Regions from separate parts of the Bacillus sp. SORGH_AS_0510 genome, predicted to be linked through region 1. Evidence: a T-box and tRNA genes for the amino acid it is inferred to sense, from the RefSeq annotation. Region 1 holds a T-box; the other holds one or more tRNA genes.

Region 1 (9,790 bases):
ATATGACCGTAGAACTAAAATAGTCAAAAGGAGGGAGGTCAGAATGGCACCCGATAGAAGAAAGATGATTGTAGAGGCTGCAACTAAGTCTTTTTCGCTGTTTGGTTATAAAGCGACCACCATGGACCAGGTTGCGAAGCTTGCTAATGTTGGAAAGGGAACCATCTACACCTTTTTTAAAAATAAAGAGGAACTATTTGAAGAAATCATTTCCACGTTAGTAAAAGAAATGATAGCAGAAGCAGAGGCAGTGATTCAACCAGATCTGCCATTTACTGAAAAAGTCCACCGCGCACTCTATCGCTTACTAGAATTCCGCTCACAGCACCAGCTTATGATCAAGTTGGTCCAAGAGGAAGCGGAAATGGGAACCATAGCCGTCTCTGAAATGCTGCAACACGTGGAAAATGAGATTATTACCTATTTAAAGAGAAAAATTGAAGCAGCGATTGCGAAGGGATCCATTCCTTCAACTAACGTAGAGTTAACGAGCTTTCTGTTGTTGAAAATGTACATTGCCCTTGTTTCCGATTGGGAGCGGCATCATGAACCATTGAGTTCAGAACAAATTGCGGAAATCATAAAAGTTTTCTTTTTAAAAGGATTGAGCATATAAACAAAAAGACTTGTGCGACAAATGGCACAAGTCTTTATTATTAATTAATTTAGCTCTGTTAAAATGCACTGTTGATTTCCGCTCCAGGCACGAGCGGTTCGTGGGTGTTTCGGCGAGCTTCCTCGGCGCAAGCGCCTGCGGGGTCTCCCCTGAACCATACTCCCACAGGACATTGAATAAGCTTCATCGATTCAACACCGCACGAAGGAAATGCGGTAGCATTTTCGAGGATCTTCGTGCCTTCCGCTCCAATCAACAGGGTGTATCAATCAACACTGTTCTTTAACACAGCCATTAATAAAGGTTATCGCTTCTTGGAGTATCCTGTTGTGCTTGGGGCCACTTTGCTGTTAGCTGTATATTCTTCCATTAAACTTAGAAAGGTTCCGAACAGGTAATTGACTACAGAGCCTAACAGTATTCCAAAACCGAGGGCGGTCAAGAAATAACTATTATTGGAACCGCTTGCAAATTGTCCTGACAAAATAAGAATAATGCCTAACATACTGCCGAAAATAGCGGTTCTTTTAAAAGTAAAAATGCTTTTTAAATGGATATCACGCATCATCATCAACTCCTTGTTAAGAATATTCTATCAATTGTCACAAAATTGTCAAACTTTTTTTCAAAAATAAGGAGGTCAGACCAAAAAATGGGGTCTGACCCCCTTTGACACAATTACTGTTTTTTGGTTAGGTTTTCCTGTGCCATTTTGACAAGCTCGCGAACCATGCTTCCGCCAAGCCTTCCGCCTACTTTTCCTGCCTGTTCTGAAGTAAGTTTCCCGTTGTAGCCTCGTTGTAATGGCACTCCTACCTCTTCGGCAGCTTCAAACTTCGCCTCATCCGGGTTTTGTGATTGAACCACCTTTGCCTTAAGGGCATCTAACCCGCTCCTTGCCTCAGGAACGAGGATTTTATTTCTTCTTCTCGCCAAGTGAATCCCTCCTTTAGACTTAGAATTTCCTTATTAGAAAAAATAATCAATATTCAGTGGATAAATCCTTTTCCTTCCAGTATAATAACTGATAATAAAGTCGGAAAAATCAATGAAAAAGAGAGTAGTATACCTAGGATGTCGCAGCGAGTCGGGGGTGGTGGGAGCCTGATACGGAATAGATAACGAAGCGCACTTTTGAGATGTGGACCTGAACAGAGTAGGGTGCACCGGAGACTCCTCCGTTACAAAAGGAAAAGCCGGTTCGATAAGAACAATTAGAGTGGTACCGCGGGATTTAAAAAACTCTCGTCTCTTTTTTAAGAGACGAGAGTTTTTCTATTTTCTAAAGATAATTAGGGAGGTCTTCAGAATGAATTTTAAAAAAGAGCTTGCAGCGATTCTTTATGAACTGCTTGAGAAGGAAATGCCCGAAAATGAATTGGAACTCATGATCGAAAAGCCTAAAAATGCATCACATGGAGATTTAGCTTTTCCATGCTTCACACTAGCTAAGCGAAAACGTAAATCGCCAAACCTCATTGCACTAGAATTAAGTGAGAAAATCCACTCAGCCACATTTGAGAAAGTAGAAGTGGTAGGAGCCTACCTCAATCTCTTTTTAAATAAAAAACTCGTTTCGAAAAAAGTAATCAGTGAAGTCCTTGCGCAACGAGAACAATTCGGCTCACAGGATTTTGGCGGCGGCAATGTCACGATTGATATGTCCTCACCAAATATCGCCAAACCGTTTTCTATGGGGCACTTACGCTCCACTGTCATTGGGAATGCGTTAGCCCACATTGTTGAAAAATGTGGCTATCAGCCGATTAAAATTAACCACCTTGGCGACTGGGGCACACAGTTTGGGAAATTAATTACGGCCTATAAGCTTTGGGGAGAGGCTGAAAAGGTTAAACAAAATCCGATTAAAGAATTGTTACAGTTGTATATTAAGTTTCATGAGGAAGCAGAGAACAATCCAGAACTGGAAGATCAGGGACGCAGCTGGTTCAAACGCCTGGAAGATGGGGATGAAGAAGCGTTCAAGCTTTGGCAATGGTTCCGGGACGAATCCCTGAAGGAATTTTCAAGAATATATGAGTTAATGAACGTCGAGTTTGACTCCTTTGCGGGAGAGGCTTTTTATAATGATAAAATGGCTCGGATTGTCGACATCCTAGAGGAGAAACAATTACTCATGGAATCCGACCAGGCACAGGTAGTGGAACTAACGGAGGAGCAGCTGCCGCCATGCCTCATTAAAAAATCAGATGGGGCCACACTTTATGCGACGCGGGATTTAGCGGCTGCGCTATACCGTAAGGAAAACTATGACTTTGTTCAATCCCTTTATGTAGTTGGCCATGAGCAAAGCCTTCATTTTAAACAATTAATCGCCGTGTTAGGGAAGATGGGTTATCCTTGGGCGGAAAAAATGGTTCATGTACCATTTGGCATGATGTTGAAAGACGGGAAGAAGATGTCGACCCGTAAAGGCAAAGTTGTTTTATTAGAGGAAGTATTAAATGAATCGATCGCGATGGCAAGACATAATATTGAGGAGAAAAATCCTAACCTCGAAAACAAAGAGGTAGTAGCCAAACAAGTGGGGGTAGGTGCGGTCATTTTCCACGATTTAAAAAATAACCGTATGAATGATATCGAGTTTTCATTAGAGGAAATGCTTCGTTTTGAAGGCGAAACCGGACCATACTTGCAATACACCTATGCTCGGGCATGTTCTATTTTAAGAAAAGGATACGGGTATTCTAAATTTGATTCTATTGAATATGATTATTCTTGGGAGAACGAATGGAAGGTGACAAGCCTGTTAATGGAGTTTGCACCGGCAATTAAACGAGCCTGTGAAAACTTTGATCCATCGCAGGTGGCGAAATATATTGTCGACCTTGCCCAGGCTTTCAATAAGTACTATGCCGAGGTAAAAATCTTAGAAGAAAGTGAAGCAAAACCATCTCGCTTGGCGCTTGTCTTGGCCGTAACCATCGTAATAAAAGAAGGACTCCGTTTATTAGGAATAGAAGCACCTGAGGAAATGTAGAGCTTTTTAGTAAGAAGATTTTCCATCCTGTTATAAAATAGAATTATGTAAAAAAGGGAGGGCATTAGAATGAGTGAATTACTATTTAAGAGCTATGAAGTAACAAGAGGGTATTATATAAAAACGGTGGAATCGCTAGAGGAGAGTTTAGTTGATGTGCAGCCAGAAGGCTTTAACAATACCCTTCACTGGCATGTTGGCCATGTGTTAACAGTGGCAGAGCAATTTATGTTTGGTTTCCCGAAGAAATCAACCCTTTTACCAGCTAACTACGTTGAGCTATTTGGAAATGGAACAAAACCGGCTGATTGGCAGGGAGAAGTTCCGTCCGTGCAGGTGTTGCTTGGCCAGTTAAAAGAACAACTAGTTAGAATCAAGGAGATTCCAGTAGAAAGCTTTAATGCCAAGCTAAAAACGCCATTCCTTGGTCAAGAAACATATGGCGAGCTGACCAGCTTTGCTATTTTCCATGAAACCCTTCACTTAGGCCAGATGCAAGCAATGAAACGTCTGATCAAAGCTGTAGAGGTAAAGTAAATAAGGAATAATTAGGGGGCTCGCCAATTGGCGAGCTTTCTTTATATAATAAGAGTAACGAAAAGAAGAGAGGCAGTGAGCACTATGGAGTTAGGTTATGCTGCGTATCAGTCTCCTATTGGAACCATACGAGTGATTGCAGATACGGTGGGAATTAAGCGAGTCGAACTATTTGAGGAGGATTGGGAAAATTTTTTGAACGACCATCCTGATCTCCAAGAAGACCAGATACTGTGTGGGGAAGCGATTCGTCAGTTGGACGAATACTTCAACGGAAAAAGGAAGGATTTTGACCTGCCACTATCCATTGAGGGAACGGAATTTCGAATGCAAGTATGGAAGGCTCTGCAATCTATTCCTTACGGTGAAGTGAAGAGCTATGCGGACATAGCAGAAATGATTGGTAATCCTAAAGCGGTTAGAGCAGTGGGACAAGCTAATCGCTCCAACCAGATACCCATCATTATCCCTTGTCATCGTGTAATTGGAAAAAGCGGAAGCCTGGGAGGGTATGCAGGTACGAATACCCCCATAAAAAAAATGCTTCTAGAGCTTGAGGGCTTCACCGTACCACAGTAAAACGCCAAATAAATGTAAAGCTAAGCATGAAGAGCGGAATCTTCATGCTTTTTATTATGGCAAAACGGATCAAAACGAGTGAAGGGCGTGAAATGCGGGTACTCTAAACTAGAAAAAGCATCATGTCATAAAGAAAACACTTCATCTTCTCAGATATCTTGTGATAAAATCAATCGGTAATTCTAACTTTGAATGTGGTGGGTGACTCACATGCTCTCTTCTTTTAAGAGATTGTTAATTGGCCGGCCGTTAAAATCAACGGCATTAGGTGAACAAAAATTAAATGTTTTTAAGGCTTTAGCGATTTTGTCCTCAGATGCCCTTTCCTCTGTGGCATATGGGACTGAACAGATATTAATTGTATTAGCTACCATAAGTGTGATTGCCTACTGGTACTCTCTTCCCATCGCAATTGGGGTATTGTTTCTTTTAGCAGCGCTCATATTATCGTATCGCCAAATTATTTATTCTTACCCGCAAGGCGGCGGAGCCTATCTGGTTTCAAAAGAAAATATTGGGGAGAAAGCGGGATTAATTGCCGGGGGTTCATTATTAGTTGATTACATACTAACTGTGGCGGTAAGTGTTTCCGCAGGTACAGACGCCATAACTTCCGCGATTCCTGCCCTGCATACCCATACGGTACTCATAGCTTGTATTTTAGTCATTTTCATTACGATCCTGAACTTACGGGGGTTAACAGAGTCTGCATCAATTTTAGCGTATCCTGTCTATTTATTCGTTATTGCTCTGTTTATATTAATCGGCGTGGGATTATATAAAATTATAACGGGTGATGTTTCAGCTACTGCTGAGCATGCGGCAATAGGAGCTCCAGTACAAGGGATAACTTTGTTCTTGCTGCTTCGTGCCTTTGCATCCGGATGCTCTGCCTTAACAGGGGTAGAAGCAATCTCCAATGCGATTCCAAACTTTAAAGATCCTGCACCAAAGAATGCTGCCAAAACGCTCATCCTGATGGGCTCACTTTTAGCGATTCTATTCTCTGGAATCACATTTTTAGCGTATTACTATGGAATTTCTCCAAAGCATGATGAAACGGTGGTTTCACAAATTGCGGCAGAAACGTTCGGACGTAATTATCTTTATTATTTTATCCAAGGAACGACAGCTCTGATTTTAGTGCTTGCAGCTAATACCGGCTACTCCGCGTTTCCTTTGTTAGCTTTTAGCATGGCAAAGGATAAGTACATGCCAAGAATGTTTACGATTCGGGGAGACCGTCTGGGCTATTCGAACGGGATTGTTTCCTTAGGAATTGCATCGATTATACTCATTGTTGCTTTCCAAGGAAAAACAGAGGCACTGATTCCGCTTTATGCGGTAGGGGTATTTATTCCGTTTACATTGTCGCAAACAGGGATGATTTTAAAATGGCTCAGGGAAAAACCAGCCGGCTGGATCGCCAAATTGACGGCAAATTTAATCGGAGCTTTGATTACACTAACCGTATTAATCATTTTCTTTGTCACTAAGTTCAGTCAAGTATGGTTTGTTATTATCTTTTTACCGTTAATTGTTATAGGATTCCTGAGAATTTATAAACATTATGAATCTGTAGGGGAACAATTAAGGCTTAAACCGGGAGAGTGTGAATTCGATATTTCAGGTAATGTCATTATTGTTCCGGTTGCAGGAATTACCAAGGTGGTTGCGAACTCAATCAACTACGCTAAGTCAATTACGGATCAAATCTTTGCAGTTTATGTTTCCTTTGATCGTGAAGATGAAAAACGGTTCGAGGAAAAATGGCAGCAATGGCAGCCGGACGTACGGTTGGTTACACTGCAATCACATTACCGCAGTGTGTTGCAGCCTTTATCGAAGTTTATTGATACCGTGGAGCATAAAGCGAGTGAAAACAATTACCGGGTGACGGTATTGATTCCACAGTTCATTACGAAGAAAAGCTGGCATAACATTTTGCATAATCAATCCAGCTTATTGATCCGGACCTACCTTATTTTTAAAAAGAGAGTAATTGTAGCAACCTTGCCATTCCATTTTAAAAAGTAAAAGAAGGTGAGAGGGACTTTGGATTTTTTGGTGGAGAACAAGTGGATGATCTTGGTTGTTCTTGAAGTGCTGGCGTGGTCGTCTACCTTTTTCTTGCTTTATGCAAGATATGGGTTGAAGTCAAGCTTTTGGTTTAAGGTAGCCACTGTGCTTTTTGCTTTAACAGGTGTGATTCCACAGGTTTTAATGGGGATTGTAAACTTTATTGCGACGAAAAAAGTTGATATTTTCACGTTGATTATTGTGTTACTGATTGTATATGGTTTTACGATTGGGAAAAAGCATGTGAAAAAGCTGGATGCGTGGGCACAAAAGAAATTTTCAAAACAACAGTCATAACGCAAACAAAGAAACCACCGATTCCGTTAATCGGTGGTTTTCTTTGTTTTTTTGACTAAGAAGTAAATGGCGCCTAGTACGACTGCTGCGATGATGATTGGCATGACATATGGTTGCGCGTATTCTTTGATATGTGACCAGTTGCTTCCGAGCACCTTTCCTAAGTAGAGGAAGAGGATTGTCCAAGGTAATACGGCTGCCACTGTGTAAAGGGTAAATTTAGTTGCAGACATTTTCGCGATACCCGCAGGAATCGAAATGGCATGTCTCACGACTGGAATGAAACGTGCAGAGAAAATGACGCCAGCCCCATATTTTTGAAACCAATGTTCAGCCACATCAATATGACTCTTCTTGATTAGTACGTATTTTCCGTATTTTTCTAAGAATGGGCGGCCGCCGTAATAACCTGCCCAATATAAAAATAATTGAGCAATCGTTCCCCCTATGGTACCGGCAATGACGGCGCCGAAAAAGTTGAGATGACCTTGTGAAATCATATATCCGCCGTATCCCAACACGATTTCACTCGGAATCACTTCAATCATTAATCCGAGGGCAATTCCAAGATAGCCTAACTGTGATAAAAACGCTAAAACACTATTAATAAAATCAGCCATAATTCACCTTCACTTATGTAAAAAGATTATTGTCTTCGTTTATTTTATCGTAGATTGTCTGAATAAGAAATAAATAAGACTAACTACTTAAAGACGTGCTTGATGAAAACAAGTAGGTTTTATGATGATAACGGATGCTGTAAACCAGCCCCATGGCAAACATATTACCCATAAGCGAGCTGCCCCCATAACTAATAAACGGTAGAGGAATACCGGTTATCGGCAGGACCTGAATGGTCATCCCGATATTTTGGAACACATGGAAGGTAATCACGCTTATAATTCCTGTACATACATACGTATTAAATGGGTCATTGGTTTCAAGGGAGGTACGAATTAAATGATAAATTAATAAAAAGAAAAGACCGATGACGATGCTTCCACCCACGAAGCCATATTCCTCTCCGATGACGCTGAAAATAAAGTCAGTATGTGCTTCAGGGAGATATATACCTCACGGTTGTTGAAACCTTTCCCCGTAACTAACCCTGAGCCGATGGCACTTAACGATTTTAATAAATGATAGCTTGCCCCTGACGAATGGCTGGTTGGATCCAGCCATGTATAGATTCGATTGAATTGATAGGTCTTCACATGGAGGTATTTTTCAAGTAATTCAGGTTTTTGTAAAACAAGGTAGAAAATCAAGGCGCCAATGGAGATTCCTGTACTATAAATAGGAAGGATAATCTTCCATGTATGCCGGAAACAAGGATAAACCCGGTTAAAATGGACAGAATTACGAGCCCTGTTCCCAGGTCAGGCTGGAGCATAATCAAGCCTAACGGGATGGAAGTGGTTGCAAACAGTTTGAGTAGTAAAAGAAAGTCGCTGGTAAAGGTTTTTTCTAGATGCTTTTCCTGATGGCTGGTAGTGAGCCTGCTTAAGGCTAAAATTAAGAAAATTTTCACAAACTCTGAAGGCTGGATGGAGCCTACTCCTTTAAGTACGAACCAGCTTTTTGCTCCATTTCTAATAGGGGAAATAGATTCCGGGGCAAGGTATACGGCGATTAGTAAGAAAAGACCAAAGCCATATAAATACCAGGAAAGCCGCTTGTACTGATCAGCATCAATAAAGATGGAAACCGAAATGATGGCGGCTCCGACCCCGTACCAAAAGATTTGCATAACTAAGAAATCTTTCTCCCCATATTGCCCTGAAGCCTGAGCGCTATAAATGGCTGCACAGCTAACAAGGAAAAAGAGTAAAAGCAACAATGTTAATGTCCAATCGAAACGGTCTCTTTTCTTCTTATATTTGTCCATAAAAACACCTAATTTTTTCTAATAATATAACTTTATGCTAGCATGGTAACAGTTATCCCTCTGTGAAAATAGGGAAAATATTACATATCTTATAATAAATGACGTTTGCTAAGAAAAAATGTTTCTATTTTTCAAGAGCCAACTAGAAATGTTTTTGGACAATTAACGAAGGTGCTGCAGAAACATGGTTGCAATACCAAAGTAGATAAGCAAGGAAAAAATGTCATTTAAAGTGGTAATAAGCGGCCCTGAGGCCACCGCAGGGTCAATCTTTAATCGATATAGAATAAGGGGAATAATAGTCCCTGCAAGCGTGCCGATTATAAGGGTGAAAAATAGGGAACAGCCGACGACGGCCCCTAGGATGAGATTGCCCTGCCAAATGTAAGCGATGATGAAGATGAGGAGGGCACAGGTAATTCCAATGGTGAGGCCTACGCCTAACTCCCTGGTGATCAAGCGGATAATTACCCCTCGGTCAATATCATGTGAAATGAGCCCCCTTACGACGACCGCAAGGGACTGCGTACCTGTATTCCCAGTCATACCTGCAATCATGGGCATAAAAAAGGCAAGAGCCACCACCTTCTGCAAGGTATCCTCAAAGCTGCTGATAATTCTTCCTGAAATAAGCCCAATGAACAAGAGCAAAATTAACCATGGTAACCGCCGCGCGGCCGCCACGAACATTTTAGTTTCAAAATCAATCGATTTCCCTGTTGCTGATAATTTTTCAATGTCTTCATTCGCTTCTTTGATGACCACGTCAATAATGTCATCGACCGTCACTATT
Region 2 (9,790 bases), 120 kb from region 1:
GCGTGTTCAAATGTATGAAGGAAAAGCAAACTGGGATATCATTCGTGAAGTTAAACAATCTGTTAACATTCCGGTAATCGGTAATGGGGATGTGCAAACACCACAGGATGCGAAAAGAATGCTAGATGAAACTGGTGTTGATGGCGTCATGATTGGCAGAGCAGCTCTAGGAAATCCATGGATGATTTACCGTACGGTTCAATATTTAGAAACAGGTAAATTAATGCCAGAGCCTTCTGTGCGTGAAAAAATTGATGTATGCATCCTGCACCTAGATCGTCTTATTGCACTTAAGAGTGAGTATATCGCTGTACGGGAAATGCGTAAGCATGCCGCTTGGTATTTAAAAGGTGTTCGCGGAAATGGAACAGTCCGCAATGCTATCAATGAGTGCAATACAAGAGAAGACCTAGTCATCCTTCTTAACGGTTTGGTTGCTGAAGTGGAAGAAAAGGAACAAAGTCAATTAATCGTAGGTTAATTTGACAATGAATCTCTCTTTTTCTATACTATTTTTGTTTAGAATGAAGCTGCCAGTAGAATAACTGGCAGTTTTTATTCTATTTACGTACTTTTTTGATGTCTGAATTCTTAAGTTTGTGTAAAATAATATAGTATGTAAAAAAAGTGATAATGCGCGGATTTGTTTAGCGTTTTACATAATAAAAAAATAAATGGAGTTGATAGCTTTGAGTCAGGAAGAATTAAATGACCAACTGAGGGTCAGACGCGAAAAAATGAGCAGTATGCGTGAACAAGGACTTGATCCTTTCGGTAAGCGTTTTGACCGTTCTCACAGCGCAATGGAATTGATTAATCAATATAGTGAAACAGAGAAGGAAGAGCTTGAAGCCCAGAATGTTTCTGTTTCTTTGGCAGGCCGTATTATGACGAAGCGTGGTAAAGGGAAGGCCGGATTTGCCCATATTCAAGATTTAACTGGTCAGATTCAAGTGTATGTTCGTCAGGATGCAATTGGTGAAGAGTCGTATAAGATATTCGATTCTGCAGATTTAGGCGATATCATCGGCGTAACGGGTACTCTATTTAAAACCAAAGTCGGTGAGCTTTCTGTAAAGGTTGAGAATTTTGAATTCTTAACAAAAGCACTTCGTCCACTTCCAGACAAATTCCACGGTTTGAAAGATGTAGAGCAGCGCTACCGTCAGCGTTACTTGGATCTCATCATGAGCCAAGAGAGCAAGGCGACATTTATTGCTAGAAGCCGTATTATTCAATCGATGCGTCGTTATTTAGATAGCCACGGCTATTTAGAGGTGGAAACACCAATGATGCACTCTATCGCTGGAGGAGCATCCGCTAGACCGTTCATTACACACCATAATGCTTTAGATATGCCACTATTTATGAGGATTGCAATTGAGCTTCACTTAAAGCGCCTTATCGTTGGTGGTCTTGAAAAGGTGTATGAAATCGGCCGCGTATTCAGAAATGAGGGAGTGTCAACACGCCACAACCCTGAATTCACAATGATTGAATTGTATGAAGCGTATGCAGATTACAGAGATATCATGAGCTTAACAGAAAACCTAATTGCACATATTGCAGAAGAGGTTGTAGGAACTACGACTATTCAATATGGAGACTATGAAGTAGATCTTAAACCAGAGTGGAAAAGACTTCACATGGTAGATGCAATTAAAGAATATACAGGTGTAGACTTCTGGAAAGAAATGAGTGTTGAAGAGGCACGTCAACTTGCAAAAGAATACGGCGTAGAGATTAACGATAACATGCTTTATGGTCATATTGTTAATGAGTTCTTCGAGCAAAAGGTTGAGGAGAAACTGATTCAACCTACATTTATTTACGGTCATCCTGTAGAAATTTCGCCATTAGCGAAAAAGAATGAGGAAGATCCTCGCTTCACAGATCGTTTTGAATTGTTTATTGTAGCTCGTGAGCATGCGAATGCCTTCACAGAACTAAATGATCCAATTGATCAAAGAGAACGCTTTGAAGCACAATTAAAAGAACGTGAACAAGGAAACGACGAAGCCCATATGATGGATGACGACTTCGTCGAAGCATTAGAATATGGAATGCCGCCAACAGGTGGACTAGGAATCGGTATTGACCGCCTAGTAATGTTGTTAACCAACTCACCATCTATTCGCGACGTCCTACTATTCCCATTAATGCGTCATCGTTAATTTTTTGAAAAAGTGTCGGGTAAAACCGGCACTTTTCTTTTGTATCATTAGTATGAATATTTTTACTTTAGATAAATAAGAATAAAAGCGAAAAAGGCTATTGCGCCCTAGTGATAATGGTGGTATATTAATATCTGTTGCTGCGAGACAGTAACACAGCAAGAAAAAAGAAATTAAAAAAGTTATTGACTTTCGGTTGATAACTTGGTAAGATAATAAAGTCGCTTTTGGGCGACGGTGAGATTGTTCTTTGAAAACTAAACAAACAAAAACGTCAACAAACAATAACATTTAACTTCTTAAATGAAGTTAGCCAACGTAACAAAATGAGCTAATCAACTTTCTTGGAGAGTTTGATCCTGGCTCAGGACGAACGCTGGCGGCGTGCCTAATACATGCAAGTCGAGCGAACCACTTCGGTGGTTAGCGGCGGACGGGTGAGTAACACGTGGGCAACCTGCCTGTAAGACTGGGATAACACCGGGAAACCGGTGCTAATACCGGATAATCCTTTTCCTCACATGAGGGAAAGCTGAAAGTCGGTTTCGGCTGACACTTACAGATGGGCCCGCGGCGCATTAGCTAGTTGGTGAGGTAACGGCTCACCAAGGCGACGATGCGTAGCCGACCTGAGAGGGTGATCGGCCACACTGGGACTGAGACACGGCCCAGACTCCTACGGGAGGCAGCAGTAGGGAATCTTCCACAATGGACGAAAGTCTGATGGAGCAACGCCGCGTGAGCGATGAAGGCCTTCGGGTCGTAAAGCTCTGTTGTTAGGGAAGAACAAGTACCGGAGTAACTGCCGGTACCTTGACGGTACCTAACCAGAAAGCCACGGCTAACTACGTGCCAGCAGCCGCGGTAATACGTAGGTGGCAAGCGTTGTCCGGAATTATTGGGCGTAAAGCGCGCGCAGGCGGTCCTTTAAGTCTGATGTGAAAGCCCACGGCTCAACCGTGGAGGGTCATTGGAAACTGGGGGACTTGAGTGCAGAAGAGGAAAGCGGAATTCCACGTGTAGCGGTGAAATGCGTAGAGATGTGGAGGAACACCAGTGGCGAAGGCGGCTTTCTGGTCTGTAACTGACGCTGAGGCGCGAAAGCGTGGGGAGCAAACAGGATTAGATACCCTGGTAGTCCACGCCGTAAACGATGAGTGCTAAGTGTTAGGGGGTTTCCGCCCCTTAGTGCTGCAGCTAACGCATTAAGCACTCCGCCTGGGGAGTACGGCCGCAAGGCTGAAACTCAAAGGAATTGACGGGGGCCCGCACAAGCGGTGGAGCATGTGGTTTAATTCGAAGCAACGCGAAGAACCTTACCAGGTCTTGACATCCTCTGACACTCCTAGAGATAGGACTTTCCCCTTCGGGGGACAGAGTGACAGGTGGTGCATGGTTGTCGTCAGCTCGTGTCGTGAGATGTTGGGTTAAGTCCCGCAACGAGCGCAACCCTTGATCTTAGTTGCCAGCATTCAGTTGGGCACTCTAAGGTGACTGCCGGTGACAAACCGGAGGAAGGTGGGGATGACGTCAAATCATCATGCCCCTTATGACCTGGGCTACACACGTGCTACAATGGATGGTACAAAGGGCTGCAAGACCGCGAGGTTTAGCCAATCCCATAAAACCATTCTCAGTTCGGATTGTAGGCTGCAACTCGCCTACATGAAGCCGGAATCGCTAGTAATCGCGGATCATCATGCCGCGGTGAATACGTTCCCGGGCCTTGTACACACCGCCCGTCACACCACGAGAGTTTGTAACACCCGAAGTCGGTGGGGTAACCGTAAGGAGCCAGCCGCCTAAGGTGGGACAGATGATTGGGGTGAAGTCGTAACAAGGTAGCCGTATCGGAAGGTGCGGCTGGATCACCTCCTTTCTAAGGATATAAGCTGGACCTATGAGCCAGACAAAACATGTTTGTTTGATTGTTTTCTGTTTGTTTAGTTTTGAGAGTGCAATTTCTCTCTGACTAGTTGGTCTTTTACAACTAGATTTAAACGTTCTAATATTTGCTTTGCTCCTGCGCCATAGCGTATTCGAAGAGGTAACTCTTCAGCTCGTCGCAAGGCAGCATGATGCAAAAGCTCTGATGCTCAATCATGATGTGATTGAAGTCAGTAGCCTCGTTCTTTGAAAACTAGATAATCGTAAAGAAGAAAGTCAAGAAACATCGAGTAATCGCCATTTTAGTTTTCTCTCTATTATATATAGAGTAATAAACCTTTTAGGTTAAGTTAGAAAGGGCGCACGGTGAATGCCTTGGCACTAGGAGCCGATGAAGGACGGGACTAACACCGATATGCTTTGGGGAGCTGTAAGTAAGCTTTGATCCAGAGATTTCCGAATGGGGAAACCCACTGTTCGTAATGGAACAGTATCTTTACCTGAATACATAGGGTATTGAAGGCATACCCGGGGAACTGAAACATCTAAGTACCCGGAGGAAGAGAAAGCAAACGCGATTCCCTGAGTAGCGGCGAGCGAAACGGGACATAGCCCAAACCAAGAGGCTTGCCTCTTGGGGTTGTAGGACACTCTACATGGAGTTACAAAGGAACGGGGTAGATGAAGCGGCCTGGAAAGGCCCGTCAGAGAAGGTAAAAACCCTGTAGTCGAAACTTCGTTCCCTCCTGAGTGGATCCTGAGTACGGCCGGACACGTGAAATCCGGTCGGAAGCAGGGAGGACCATCTCCCAAGGCTAAATACTCCCTAGTGACCGATAGTGAACCAGTACCGTGAGGGAAAGGTGAAAAGCACCCCGGAAGGGGAGTGAAATAGTTCCTGAAACCGTGTGCCTACAAGTAGTTAGAGCCCGTTAATGGGTGATAGCGTGCCTTTTGTAGAATGAACCGGCGAGTTACGATCCCATGCAAGGTTAAGTTGAAGAGACGGAGCCGCAGCGAAAGCGAGTCTGAATAGGGCGAATGAGTATGTGGTCGTAGACCCGAAACCAGGTGATCTACCCATGTCCAGGGTGAAGTCCAGGTAACACTGGATGGAGGCCCGAACCCACGCACGTTGAAAAGTGCGGGGATGAGGTGTGGGTAGCGGAGAAATTCCAATCGAACTTGGAGATAGCTGGTTCTCTCCGAAATAGCTTTAGGGCTAGCCTCACGTTGTTAGAGTCTTGGAGGTAGAGCACTGTTTGGACTAGGGGCCCTCATCGGGTTACCGAATTCAGACAAACTCCGAATGCCAAAGACTTATCCGTGGGAGTCAGACTGCGAGTGATAAGATCCGTAGTCAAAAGGGAAACAGCCCAGACCACCAGCTAAGGTCCCAAAGTTTACGTTAAGTGGAAAAGGATGTGGAGTTGCTTAGACAACCAGGATGTTGGCTTAGAAGCAGCCACCATTTAAAGAGTGCGTAATAGCTCACTGGTCGAGTGACTCTGCGCCGAAAATGTACCGGGGCTAAACGTAACACCGAAGCTGTGGATTGACATCGTAGATGTCAGTGGTAGGAGAGCGTTCTAAGGGCGTTGAAGCTAGACCGTAAGGACTGGTGGAGCGCTTAGAAGTGAGAATGCCGGTATGAGTAGCGAAAGATGAGTGAGAATCTCATCCACCGTATGCCTAAGGTTTCCTGAGGAAGGCTCGTCCGCTCAGGGTTAGTCGGGACCTAAGCCGAGGCCGAAAGGCGTAGGCGATGGACAACAGGTTGATATTCCTGTACCACCTCTTTATCGTTTGAGTGATGGGGGGACGCAGGAGGATAGGGTAAGCGCGCTGTTGGATATGCGCGTCTAAGCAGTTAGGCTGGAAAGTAGGAAAATCCGCTTTCCGTAAAGGCTGAGCTGTGATAGCGAGGGAAATTTAGTACCGAAGTTCCTGATTCCACACTGCCAAGAAAAGCCTCTAGCGAGATAAAAGGTGCCCGTACCGCAAACCGACACAGGTAGGCGAGGAGAGAATCCTAAGGTGAGCGAGAGAACTCTCGTTAAGGAACTCGGCAAAATGACCCCGTAACTTCGGGAGAAGGGGTGCTTTTTGAGGTGAATAGCCTCGAAGAGCCGCAGTGAATAGGCCCAGGCGACTGTTTAGCAAAAACACAGGTCTCTGCGAAGCCGCAAGGCGAAGTATAGGGGCTGACGCCTGCCCGGTGCTGGAAGGTTAAGAGGAGGGGTTAGCGCAAGCGAAGCTCTGAATCGAAGCCCCAGTAAACGGCGGCCGTAACTATAACGGTCCTAAGGTAGCGAAATTCCTTGTCGGGTAAGTTCCGACCCGCACGAAAGGCGTAACGATCTGGGCACTGTCTCAACGAGAGACTCGGTGAAATTATAGTACCTGTGAAGATGCAGGTTACCCGCGACAGGACGGAAAGACCCCGTGGAGCTTTACTGTAGCCTGATATTGAATTTTGGTACAGCTTGTACAGGATAGGTAGGAGCCGTAGAAGCCGGAGCGCTAGCTTCGGTGGAGGCGTCGGTGGGATACTACCCTGGCTGTATTGAAATTCTAACCCGCACCCCTTATCGGGGTGGGAGACAGTGTCAGGTGGGCAGTTTGACTGGGGCGGTCGCCTCCTAAAGAGTAACGGAGGCGCCCAAAGGTTCCCTCAGAATGGTTGGAAATCATTCGTAGAGTGTAAAGGCACAAGGGAGCTTGACTGCGAGACCTACAAGTCGAGCAGGGACGAAAGTCGGGCTTAGTGATCCGGTGGTTCCGCATGGAAGGGCCATCGCTCAACGGATAAAAGCTACCCCGGGGATAACAGGCTTATCTCCCCCAAGAGTCCACATCGACGGGGAGGTTTGGCACCTCGATGTCGGCTCATCGCATCCTGGGGCTGTAGTCGGTCCCAAGGGTTGGGCTGTTCGCCCATTAAAGCGGTACGCGAGCTGGGTTCAGAACGTCGTGAGACAGTTCGGTCCCTATCCGTCGTGGGCGCAGGAAATTTGAGAGGAGCTGTCCTTAGTACGAGAGGACCGGGATGGACGCACCGCTGGTGTACCAGTTGTCTTGCCAAAGGCATCGCTGGGTAGCTATGTGCGGACGGGATAAGTGCTGAAAGCATCTAAGCATGAAGCCCCCCTCAAGATGAGATTTCCCATAGCGTCAAGCTAGTAAGAACCCTGAAAGATGATCAGGTTGATAGGTCAGAGGTGGAAGCGTGGTAACATGTGGAGCTGACTGATACTAATCGTTCGAGGACTTAACCAAGTTTTAAAGCGAACTCAAATGTTTATTGAACTTTCTTCTACATTATCTAGTTTTGAGAGAACGAACTCTCAAATAAAATAGTCTGGTAACTATGGCGAGAAGGTCACACCCGTTCCCATACCGAACACGGAAGTTAAGCTTCTCAGCGCCGATGGTAGTTGGGACGAAAGTCCCTGTGAGAGTAGGACGTTGCCAGGCTATCTATTATATGGAGGATTAGCTCAGCTGGGAGAGCATCTGCCTTACAAGCAGAGGGTCGGCGGTTCGATCCCGTCATCCTCCACCATATATTTTCCAAATTATTTGCCGGTGTAGCTCAATTGGTAGAGCACGACCGAATAAGCTTCCTGAAATATCATCAGCATACTGACCGAGCTGCTTCTTGATTAAGCTTTCTGAGGACAGGATGACGATAACAAGGAAAACGTGTACAATTTAATATTTTTTCCAAACTATTGCCGGTGTAGCTCAATTGGTAGAGCAACTGACTTGTAATCAGTAGGTTGGGGGTTCAAGTCCTCTCGCCGGCACCATTTTTTCTAAGAATTTATCTTTGTACGAGCCATTAGCTCAGTTGGTAGAGCCCGTTCGAATAAGCTTCAATGATTTAGCATCAGGGCACACGCCGAGCTGCTACTTGAATAAGCTTACTGAGGCGGGGGCATCCGTCGCAAATCAAAGATTAGTGAATCATCTTAATTCGAGAGCCATTAGCTCAGTTGGTAGAGCATCTGACTTTTAATCAGAGGGTCGAAGGTTCGAGTCCTTCATGGCTCACCATTTTTAAAGAATTTAGCGGGTGTGGCGGAATTGGCAGACGCACCAGACTTAGGATCTGGCGCCGCAAGGCGTGGGGGTTCGACTCCCTTCACCCGCACCATTTAAACTTAATATGCGGAAGTAGTTCAGTGGTAGAACACCACCTTGCCAAGGTGGGGGTCGCGGGTTCGAATCCCGTCTTCCGCTCCATATGTGCCGGGGTGGCGGAACTGGCAGACGCACAGGACTTAAAATCCTGCGGTAGGTGACTACCGTACCGGTTCGATTCCGGTCCTCGGCACCACTTTTAAATATATGCGCCCGTAGCTCAATTGGATAGAGCGTCTGACTACGGATCAGAAGGTTATGGGTTCGACTCCTTTCGGGCGCGCCATATTTTACGGGAAGTAGCTCAGCTTGGTAGAGCACTTGGTTTGGGACCAAGGGGTCGCAGGTTCGAATCCTGTCTTCCCGACCATTCATATTTTACGGGGCCTTAGCTCAGCTGGGAGAGCGCCTGCTTTGCACGCAGGAGGTCAGCGGTTCGATCCCGCTAGGCTCCACCAAAAAACATGTTGACAATAATTTTATTATTTGTTAACATATAAAAGTCGCACATACGACAAATTGTTCTTTGAAAACTAAACAAACAAAAACGTCAACAAACAATAACATTTAACTTCTTAAATGAAGTTAGCCAACGTAACAAAATGAGCTAATCAACTTTCTTGGAGAGTTTGATCCTGGCTCAGGACGAACGCTGGCGGCGTGCCTAATACATGCAAGTCGAGCGAACCACTTCGGTGGTTAGCGGCGGACGGGTGAGTAACACGTGGGCAACCTGCCTGTAAGACTGGGATAACACCGGGAAACCGGTGCTAATACCGGATAATCCTTTTCCTCACATGAGGGAAAGCTGAAAGTCGGTTTCGGCTGACACTTACAGATGGGCCCGCGGCGCATTAGCTAGTTGGTGAGGTAACGGCTCACCAAGGCGACGATGCGTAGCCGACCTGAGAGGGTGATCGGCCACACTGGGACTGAGACACGGCCCAGACTCCTACGGGAGGCAGCAGTAGGGAATCTTCCACAATGGACGAAAGTCTGATGGAGCAACGCCGCGTGAGCGATGAAGGCCTTCGGGTCGTAAAGCTCTGTTGTTAGGGAAGAACAAGTACCGGAGTAACTGCCGGTACCTTGACGGTACCTAACCAGAAAGCCACGGCTAACTACGTGCCAGCAGCCGCGGTAATACGTAGGTGGCAAGCGTTGTCCGGAATTATTGGGCGTAAAGCGCGCGCAGGCGGTCCTTTAAGTCTGATGTGAAAGCCCACGGCTCAACCGTGGAGGGTCATTGGAAACTGGGGGACTTGAGTGCAGAAGAGGAAAGCGGAATTCCACGTGTAGCGGTGAAATGCGTAGAGATGTGGAGGAACACCAGTGGCGAAGGCGGCTTTCTGGTCTGTAACTGACGCTGAGGCGCGAAAGCGTGGGGAGCAAACAGGATTAGATACCCTGGTAGTCCACGCCGTAAACGATGAGTGCTAAGTGTTAGGGGGTTTCCGCCCCTTAGTGCTGCAGCTAACGCATTAAGCACTCCGCCTGGGGAGTACGGCCGCAAGGCTGAAACTCAAAGGAATTGACGGGGGCCCGCACAAGCGGTGGAGCATGTGGTTTAATTCGAAGCAACG

What was found. A T-box is a leader RNA that pairs with one kind of tRNA and senses whether it is charged. The one in region 1 lies ahead of argS (arginine--tRNA ligase), so its partner is inferred to be a tRNA-Arg.
Region 2: it has a tRNA-Arg gene. The T-box ahead of argS (arginine--tRNA ligase) is inferred to sense a tRNA for this amino acid. The anticodon was not compared.

What each region holds. Positions count from the first base shown of each region.
Region 1 covers NZ_JAUTAU010000001.1:24,390-34,179, reverse strand. The annotation lists gene QE429_RS00200 (TetR/AcrR family transcriptional regulator) at 44-616, shown strand; gene QE429_RS00195 (hypothetical protein) at 921-1,184, opposite strand; gene QE429_RS00190 (alpha/beta-type small acid-soluble spore protein) at 1,295-1,552, opposite strand; T-box leader at 1,656-1,872, shown strand; gene argS (arginine--tRNA ligase) at 1,926-3,617, shown strand; gene QE429_RS00180 (DinB family protein) at 3,687-4,154, shown strand; gene QE429_RS00175 (methylated-DNA--[protein]-cysteine S-methyltransferase) at 4,239-4,733, shown strand; gene QE429_RS00170 (APC family permease) at 4,944-6,770, shown strand; gene QE429_RS00165 (hypothetical protein) at 6,816-7,109, shown strand; gene uptA (undecaprenyl phosphate transporter UptA) at 7,136-7,729, opposite strand; partial or broken gene QE429_RS00155 (FtsW/RodA/SpoVE family cell cycle protein) at 7,809-8,997, opposite strand; gene mgtE (magnesium transporter) at 9,160-9,790, opposite strand, start outside.
Region 2 covers NZ_JAUTAU010000001.1:140,050-149,839, reverse strand. The annotation lists gene dusB (tRNA dihydrouridine synthase DusB) at 1-481, shown strand, start outside; gene lysS (lysine--tRNA ligase) at 675-2,174, shown strand; rRNA gene QE429_RS00875 (16S ribosomal RNA) at 2,516-4,053, shown strand; rRNA gene QE429_RS00870 (23S ribosomal RNA) at 4,405-7,340, shown strand; rRNA gene rrf (5S ribosomal RNA) at 7,422-7,538, shown strand; tRNA gene QE429_RS00860 (tRNA-Val) at 7,551-7,626, shown strand; tRNA gene QE429_RS00855 (tRNA-Thr) at 7,798-7,873, shown strand; tRNA gene QE429_RS00850 (tRNA-Lys) at 8,045-8,120, shown strand; tRNA gene QE429_RS00845 (tRNA-Leu) at 8,136-8,220, shown strand; tRNA gene QE429_RS00840 (tRNA-Gly) at 8,235-8,309, shown strand; tRNA gene QE429_RS00835 (tRNA-Leu) at 8,315-8,403, shown strand; tRNA gene QE429_RS00830 (tRNA-Arg) at 8,417-8,493, shown strand; tRNA gene QE429_RS00825 (tRNA-Pro) at 8,501-8,577, shown strand; tRNA gene QE429_RS00820 (tRNA-Ala) at 8,590-8,665, shown strand; rRNA gene QE429_RS00815 (16S ribosomal RNA) at 8,825-9,790, shown strand, end outside.